One region of the Rothia sp. P5766 genome, then DNA from elsewhere that is predicted to be linked to it. Evidence: predicted binding sites of a transcription regulator. Region 1 holds the regulator's gene; the other holds the start of a gene.
The links. Region 1 encodes HrcA, which represses chaperone genes, less so after heat shock. Its sites were predicted from a motif close to TTNGCACTCGNNNNNNNCGAGTGCNAA; they were not measured.
Positions count from the first base shown of each region.

Region 2: the regulator HrcA is predicted to act here: its motif matches at 1,950-1,976, upstream of groES (co-chaperone GroES).

Region 1 is NZ_JBLXXS010000004.1:80,244-84,663, reverse strand. It holds gene ACN08V_RS03175 (DUF4870 domain-containing protein) at 6-422, opposite strand; gene ACN08V_RS03170 (DUF3097 family protein) at 582-1,433, opposite strand; gene hrcA (heat-inducible transcriptional repressor HrcA) at 1,583-2,575, shown strand; gene dnaJ (molecular chaperone DnaJ) at 2,633-3,748, shown strand; gene ACN08V_RS03155 (16S rRNA (uracil(1498)-N(3))-methyltransferase) at 3,758-4,420, shown strand, end outside.
Region 2 is NZ_JBLXXS010000009.1:78,819-83,238, reverse strand. It holds gene ACN08V_RS06350 (THUMP-like domain-containing protein) at 1-635, opposite strand, end outside; gene ACN08V_RS06345 (MFS transporter) at 628-1,839, opposite strand; gene groES (co-chaperone GroES) at 2,078-2,368, shown strand; gene groL (chaperonin GroEL) at 2,423-4,018, shown strand; gene ACN08V_RS06330 (acyltransferase family protein) at 4,232-4,420, shown strand, end outside.

The sequences.
Region 1 (4,420 bases):
AGAGGCTACTTTTTACGGCTCAAAATCTTAGTGAAAAGGAAAGTGTTGAACTTGTACTGGTAGGGGTTACCGCGAGTTACCACAATGCCGGCAATAAGGGCTGAGAAAGCCAGGTAGGTCCAGGTCAGAGCTGCTACAAGTCCGAAGAACCAGCCGATAGCGGGGATGTTACTCAGAATAATTCCCAGAGCCAAAACGATGGTGGGAAGCAGGGTGAAGTCGAGCGCCTCACGTGATTCCTGCTCAGTGAAAGGACCGCGACCCCGGTAGAGGTAGTAGATAACAGCGGAGGGGATACAGCCGAGTACACCACCGAAGTGGGCAGCAGTCGCTATGTTGCGGTCAGCATTAACGGACAGGTGCGATGCCGTTGCTGAGGACCCCTTGTAGGTGGTGGTCGATGGAGAAGTTGCAGTCTTCAAGAAGGTTTCTCTTTGGTCTTGGGTGGATACGAGTGATGGCACGATGCCAAGTTCATGCCTCAGACAAGTCTAGTCAATAGCTTGTGTACAAGGTATAGGTATAAGTGACTTTTTGTCTTGTGAGCGCACGATATTTATCACATTATTTACCGAGAAAGTTTAGCTTTCAAGAGTCACAAAATCTATGAGTTGTTCTACTGGGCCAAGCAGAGCCGGCTCAAGGTCGGTATAGGTATTAACGCGCTTTAGGATTGAGTCCCATCCGGCTCGAATATCTTCGGGTCTGGCGTAAGGCCGGTTGAGTCGGCGAAGGATTCCCTGCTTCCATTCTTCGCTGCGGGGGATTACGGGCCATTTCTCGATTCCAAGAACGCCGGGTTTAACTGCCTGCCAAATATCGACAAAGGGGTGCCCCATAATCATTACGTTCCCGCGAGCGCCGGGGGTTTTCAGCGCGGCTTCGGCTATACGGCTTTCTTTAGACCCGGTAATCAGGTGATCCACTAGAATCCCGAGTTTTCGGTGGGGCGCTGGTGCGAACTCCCTAATGGCACTGGCTACATCATCAATACCGTGGAGGGGTTCGACCACAATCCCTTCGACACGCAGGTCGTGCCCCCACACTTTCTCAATCAGTTCAGCGTCGTGGATACCTTCGACCCAAATTCGGCTGGCACGGGCAGTCCTAGCGGGGGCATTATCCAAGGCGACAGAACCGGATCGGGAAATCTGCTTGGTGGGCTTAGCCTGTTGCGGTTCAGGAGCAACAAGGTTGACCGGTCGACCTTCAAGGAGGAAGCCGGGGCCCAAGGGGAATTGCTTGACCCGCCCATGCCGATCCTCAAGACCTACCATACGGTTACTGCCAACAGAGCGGAGCGAAACAGCTGCACCCACAAAACCGCTCACCATATCTTCGAGAACCAGCCCCGGTTTGAGCACCACGCGGGGTAATTGGGAATGTTTGTGGGCGCTCAGATCAGCTGACCCCCACGAAGCGCGATAATCCATTGAACTCCTTGAAAACACGGCCAAGTGCCTTAGCCATCAGCGTACTGAATTCTGATTCTAGTGCAGTGGTATTAGAGTTAACGGGTAACTTAGCACTCTGGTATCCCCAGTGCTAAAAACCCTTAAAGCACACATCATCAGGAGGTGAAATGGACCATCCGCGCAGGCTTCAGGTCTTGCAGGCTATCGTCGAGGAATACGTGCATACTCGGGAGCCGGTTGGTTCAAAGACCCTCATTGAGCGGCGGCAGTTGGGGGTTTCTAGCGCCACGGTGCGCAACGACATGGCCGCTCTGGAAGAACAGGGCCTGATATCGGCACCACATGCCAGTGCGGGCAGAGTGCCCACTGACCTGGGTTACCGGCTTTTCGTTGACCAGATATCGGCTTTGCGACCGCTCTCACCCGGGGAGAAGAGAGCAATTCATACCCTGCTCGATAGCGCCGATAGCGTGGATGACATGATGAAAAGTAGCGTCCAGCTCCTTTCTTCGCTTACTCACCAGGTCGCCATGGTGCAGTATCCGACCGGCCCGACGGTTGCGCTACGGCATGTTGAGCTGGTCTCTCTATCAACTTCCACAGTCCTAGTGGTACTGATTACCGATACCGGGCAGGTCACCCAACGAACGGTAGCATGCCCGCATACAGCCGATGAACTGGTCACTATCAAGCAACAGCTTATTGAGGCCTTTTCGGGTCAGCCTCTGTCCCAGGTAGCTCAGGCGCTGGCTCCTCACCCGCGCAGCAAGCTCATGCTCAGCCTCGTCCAGGCCGTTCAGCTACTGGCAGCTCAGGGTGTATCCTCTCAGGTGCTGATAGCGGGAACAGCCTACCTGGCAGAGTCAACCGTTGATTTTCGCGGTAGTATTGCACCTGTACTCGATGCCCTTGAAGAGCAGGTGGTGCTCCTTAAGCTTTTGGCAACAATGGAACACGATGAGCGCGGTTTTGCGGTCAGCATCGGCTCAGAAAACAGGGAGAAATCGCTGGCCGAGACCTCAGTTGTTGCAAGTAGCTACGGCCCTGGAGGAAACGCACACGTTGGTGTTGTAGGGCCAACACGTATGGACTACGCCCGAACCGTCTCAAAGGTGAATGCCGTAGCCCGCTACCTGTCAAAGATTTTGGGGCAGGAGTAAAACAGCTTCTTGCCTCCACATATTTAGTAGTACCCCATGACCCTGAAAGAGAGAACTGTGAGCAGTCACTACGAAACCCTCGGTGTATCGCGCGATGCCAGCCCCGAAGAAATCAAAAAGGCCTACCGCAAGAAAGCCCGCCAGCTGCACCCCGACATTAACCCTTCTGAGGAAGCCGCTGAGGAATTTAAGCGTGTTTCGCTAGCTCACGATGTGCTCTCTGACCCTGAAAAGCGCCGGATTTATGATCAAACCGGTAACGAGAACGGCACAGCCGGCGGCTTTAACGGGGCGGGCGGCTTTGGTGGTTTCCAGGATATCTTTGAGACCTTTTTCAACGCGACTCCGCGCGGGCCGCAGAGCCGGGTTCGTCAAGGGCAGGATGCTCTTATCAACGTCAAGATTGACCTTAAAGACGCTGTCTTTGGCACCAATAAGCCCATCACCGTTGATACCGCTGTGACCTGCGACCTGTGTAAGGGCGAGGGAACCGCTGAGGGTACCCACCCCGAAACCTGTGAAACCTGCCGTGGCCAGGGCTACATGCAGCGCCAGGTTCAGTCCATCTTGGGTACTGTCGTTCAGCCTGTTGAGTGCCCCAGCTGCCGTGGCTTTGGAACCGTTATAAAGCACCCCTGCGCCGAGTGCTATGGTGAGGGTCGTGTGCGTGAACGCAAGCCCCTGACCATCAAGATTCCTGCGGGCGTAACCGATGGCGCCCGTATTCGTCTAGCGGGGCAGGGTGAAGCAGGCACCGCCGGCGGACCTAATGGTGACCTCTACGTTGAGCTTCGCGTAGCGGCCGATCCCACTTTCTCACGCGAACGCGATGACCTCATTGCGGCGGTAGGGGTTCCGATGACCGCTGCCGCCTTGGGCACTACCATCACCTTGGAGACTTTCGACGGGCCGCAGGAGATACAGATTCCAGCCGGCACTCAGTCTGGCGATGTCATCACGCTCAAGGGCCTGGGTGTTAACCACCTGCGCGGTGGTGGCCGCGGTGATTTGCGTGTGCAGGTTGAGGTCCGTACCCCTACCCAACTCACCGATGAAGAAAAGAACCTGCTTAAGCAGTTCTCGGAGTTGCGCGGAGAAGATCTCAAGATGAGTGAAACCGTGACCCATAAGCAGGGTGGGTTCTTCTCCCGCCTCAAAGACCACCTCAAGTAGGAACTCGTTATGAGCAACGCCGTCTACTACATCTCGCCCGAAGATTTTGAGTCCTTGGTCCCAGGTGCCGCCTACAGTCTCCTAGGCGATGAGGGCCACCACGCCAAGACCGTCAAACGTGCGGAGTTAGGCGAGGGGATCGACCTGGTCAACGGCTTGGGCAACCGGGCCGTCACAAGGGTGGAGGGCACAGTAGACGGCGGTTTGCTGCTAAAGGTTCAGTCGCTGGCGCTCGATGAGCTAGGTATTTCGATCTACCTGGTTCAGGCTCTGGCCAAGGGCAACCGAGATATCCAGGCTATTGAGATGGCCACCGAGCTGGGCGCTCACGGTATTGTACCGTGGAGTGCCGACCGCTCAATTGTTCGTTGGAAGATGGAGCGGGCAGCAAAAGCACATGCCAAGTGGCAGAACACGGTCAAAGCCGCAGCCAAGCAGTCTAGGCGGGCACTGCTCCCGCCTGTCTATCAGCTCCACAGCACGGCTGATCTGGCCGATTTGGCCCAGGAATTGGGGGAGCGGGCGCTCTTTCTACTTCTGCATGAGCAGGCAAACTACCGACTTTCACAGGCTTTGGCAGAGCACCTTAGCCCTGCTGTTGAGGAGGTCTATTTTGTGGTGGGGCCGGAGGGTGGGATTAGCCCTCGGGAGCTTGAGATCTTGGAACAAGCC
Region 2 (4,420 bases), on a different contig from region 1:
ATGCCGGTTGCCGCCAGTTTTTCGATCAAGGAGAGGGGAGGGGAGAAGGCTTCGGGGTCAAAGAGTCGGGAGGTGGTTGCGCCACCCTCAACTTCGCGGCGGGCCGGGTCGAGCCAGAGTGCTTGAATCGCTTGACCGTTTGCGGTGGTGAGGGTCTGAACGTTAATGTTTTCGACATTGCCGACGAGCACCTGCGAGTTGGGGTAGTGGGCAAGATTGTGGGCTGTGAAAGCGGCGGTTGCGGGGTCTAGTTCTACGGCGGTGATGGCAAGGCCTGCGGCAGTAAAGGCTAGGGAATCAGCGCCGATGCCGCACCCTAAGTCGGCTACAGAGGTGATCCCTGCGTCCTTGAAACGTTGGGCGTGACCTTTAGCGACGGCGGCCCGGGTGGCCTGCTCGTAGCCTGCTTCGGTCAGGAGCATACTGTGGGCCTTATCCCCGAACTTATCTGCTCCCTGGGTGCGGAGCTTTGCCTGGGTGAGTATGGCTGAACTGTCTTCTGGGCTGAAGCCGCGTGAGCGCAGGGTGCTGGCTGCTGCTAGAGCGCGGTCGGTGGAGTAGGGGGTGAACTCGTCGATAGCGGCAAGCTGTTCGTGCGTGAATGGGTGGGCTGGGGCGGGGGTCAGGCTAGGCATTGCCTACCATTCTAGTGCCGGTGGGGAGTTTGGTGATGGGTTGGCTAGCGAGAGCCCACACCGCACCGGTAAGGCCGAGTCCGCCGATGAGGGTGCAGGCGGCAGGTAAGGAGAAGACAAGAAGCGTCCCGGAGATAGCCAGAGGCCCAGCTACTACTGCCGCCTGCGAGAACATGGCCCACTTACTGAGGAAGCGGGCACGCCCGGTGCTGGGGCTCAGGTCGGCTCCGATGGTCATGTTGATGCCTGCACCAAATCCGTTTCCGATGGCCATGAGAATCAATCCCACAATAAACCCGCTATGGCTGGTTGCTAAGGGTGGAACGATGAAGCCTGCACCAAAGAAGGAAAGGCAGAGGGCTAGAACGGCGGAGCGGCCTACCCTGTCTTTGAGGTAGCCACCGGGGACCATCAGGACCATCTCAAGAGCAGAGCCTAAAGCAATGGCTAGAGCGATCTGGGCGTCGGACCAGCCGATGTGCAGGCCCCACAGGGCAATCACAATGGGCTGGGTAACGCGGCAGAGCGAAAGGGCAACTACCGCCAGGCCCGCGCACCAGACGGCTTTCCAGCGCACTGCTAGCTCGGTGCTTTCCTCGGAACGGGCGGATTGAGCGGCTTGTGTTGCGCTGTCAAAGGCGCTGTTGAGTCTGCGAAGTTGCAGGCATAGTGTGGCTAGGACGACAGCGGTTAGGGCGAAGAGAAAAACTGACCAGAGCGGTAAACAGAGCAGAAGCAGGGACGAGACGAGAGGACCAGCGAGTGAGCCTGCGCGTTGGGCACCACCCAGGGCAGTCATGGCCTTGCCCCGGTCACTTTCGGCAACGGTTTCGGCAAGGACTGATTGGCGGGCGAGGCCCCAGGCTACCTGCGAGGGAACCCGAGCGAGGTAGGCCAGAACGTAGAGGCCCAGGGCCCAAGGAGAGGGAAAGATGAGGATGAGGGCGCTGAGGAGGAAAGAAACAGCCGCGCTGGTGGTGGCGTAGGTCATGGCTCGTTTGTCGCCTACCCTGTCGATGGTACCGCCAACTGGCACGGTACAGAGTAGAGCAAAGACACCTGCAACCGCTACTAACGAGCTTGCTAAGGCGGGAGAAGCCCCGAGCCTGATCGTTGCCAGAATCTGAATGGGAACGATAGCACCTAGCCCCATTGAAAAGAGGACGGTAGGAACTAGAACAGGCCAGAAAATCAGTTTGAGCACGGGTACCTCCACATCACCAGAAAGTAGTCTATAACACACAAAAAGGTGCGCTGTGTGCGAAACCTGCGCCGTATCTTGCTCCCTGAGCCATTACCGGCCTAAAGTTTTAGTTAGCACTTGACCGCTTACAGTGCTAAAGATGCCCGGTAGGTAAGACCGCGACGATACCAGCACCGGGCGCTGCAGCACCGGTCACCCCATAATTTCTATTTTTAAGCCTTCTCATAAGGAGTACCTCGTGGCAAACATCAAGCCCCTCGAAGACCGCATTGTCGTCCAGATCGTCGAAGCAGAGCAGACCACCGCATCCGGCCTGGTTATTCCCGATACCGCCAAGGAAAAGCCCCAGGAGGCCAAGGTTATCGCTGTAGGCCCCGGCCGCATCGACGACAAGGGCAACCGCATCCCCGTAGATGTAGCAGAAGGCGACCTTGTCATCTTCTCCAAGTACGGCGGTACCGAAGTTAAGTTCGGTGGCGCTGAATACCTGATCCTCTCAGCCCGCGACGTTCTGGCTGTTGTCTCCTAAGTTCTAGCGGAACCTACCACACCCGTTAGTACCCAAAGAAAGAAGTAAGGATTCATGGCAAAACAGCTTGAATTCAACGATGAGGCGCGTAAGCACCTACAGGCCGGTGTTGATAAACTGGCCAACGCTGTCAAGGTAACCCTGGGCCCCCGCGGCCGTAACGTGGTTCTTGATAAGCAGTGGGGCGCGCCCATCATCACCAACGACGGTGTCTCCATTGCCCGCGAAATCGAGCTGGAGGACCCCTACGAGAACCTCGGCGCTCAGCTGGCTAAAGAGGTAGCAACCCGCACCAACGACGTTGCTGGTGACGGCACCACCACCGCAACCGTTCTGGCTCAGGCACTAGTTGCCGAAGGCTTGCGGAACGTTGCCGCTGGTGCCGCCCCCGGTGAGATTAAGCGGGGAATTGAGCAGGCAGCCAAGCTGGTTGCTGAGCGCCTTCTGGCGAATGCCCGCGAAGTTAAGGGAGAAGAAGTGGCTCACGTTGCCGCTATCTCTGCCCAGTCACCTCAAATTGGTCAACTGCTGTCCGAGGCTTTCTCTAAGGTCGGCCAGGATGGCGTTATCACCATTGAAGACGGCTCAACCACCGAGATTGAGCTTGAGGTCACCGAAGGCATGCAGTTCGATAAGGGCTACCTGTCACCCTCCTTCGTGACCGACCCCGAGCGTGCCGAAGCTGTCTTGGAAAACACCGCTATTTTGCTCTACCAGGGCAAGATCTCAACCGTTGCCGAGATTATGCCCGTCCTGGAAAAGATTGTTCAGGCCAAGAAGCCGCTGACTATCATTGCCGAGGACGTGGACGGTGAAGCCCTCTCCACCCTGGTGGTCAATAAGCTCCGCGGCAACCTGGATGTTGTGGCCCTCAAAGCTCCTGGCTTTGGCGATCGCCGCAAGGCAATCTTCCAGGACCTTGCCGTTCTGACCGGTGCTACTGTCATCACCGGTGAACTGGGTATCTCCCTGGACGCTGTCACCCTGGAACAGCTCGGTTCAGCGCGACGCGTAACAGTTACCAAGAACAACACCACCATCGTTGACGGCGGTGGCACCTCCGAGGCTGTTGCTGACCGCGTCGCCCAGATTCGCAGTGAAATTGAGCGCGTGGACTCCGAATGGGACCGCGAAAAGCTCAAGGAGCGCCTGGCCAAGCTGGCCGGCGGTGTTGGCGTTATTAAGGTAGGTGCGGCAACTGAGGTCGAAGCCAAGGAGCGCAAGCACCGCATCGAGGACGCTGTTTCATCCACTCGCGCAGCTCTTGAAGAGGGCATCGTAGCCGGTGGCGGTACCGCCTTGGTTCACGCGCTTGCTGCCCTGGATGGCGTCAAGCTCGACTCTCAGGAGGCTCAGGTCGGTATCGACATTGTGCGCCGTGCCCTGGTTCAGCCTCTACGCTGGATTGCTGAGAACGCAGGCCAGGATGGCTACGTCGTTGTCTCTCGCGTCGCTGAGTTGCCCATCGGTCACGGCTTTAACGCCGCAACCGGCGAGTATGAGGATCTCATCGCTCGCGGTGTCATTGACCCCGTCAAGGTAACCCGTTCAGCACTAGAAAATGCAGCCTCCATTGCTGCGCTGGTTCTGACCACCGAGACCCTGGTCGTTGAGAAGCCCGCTGAGGACGAGAACGAACAGGCTCAATAAAATAGCTGTCCGTTAGGTATACCAGCCGCCTCAAGTTCTGCCCGCTATGGTGACCAACACCGTAGCGGGCAGAACTATTTGTATTAACAAAACACCTGAAAGTGGCGGTAGGATGCAAGAGCTAGAAAGATTGGACCTGGCTAGCAGGTCGCAGGCCAGAGCACCAGTAGGCTGAAAGGAGGAAGCCCACAGCACTACGCGGCGCTAGAAGCTATGAATGATTCTCAACTCCGCCAGCACCGGGCGCCCTCTACCGGAACCATACGAACCGTCACCCTCCAGGCAGAACGAGCCTGGCGCCCCGAAATTCAGGGGCTGCGGGCACTGGCTCTGCTCCTGGTGGCCGCCTACCACCTGTGGTTTGGGCGGGTATCAGGTGGCGTGGATGTCTTCCTGCTTATC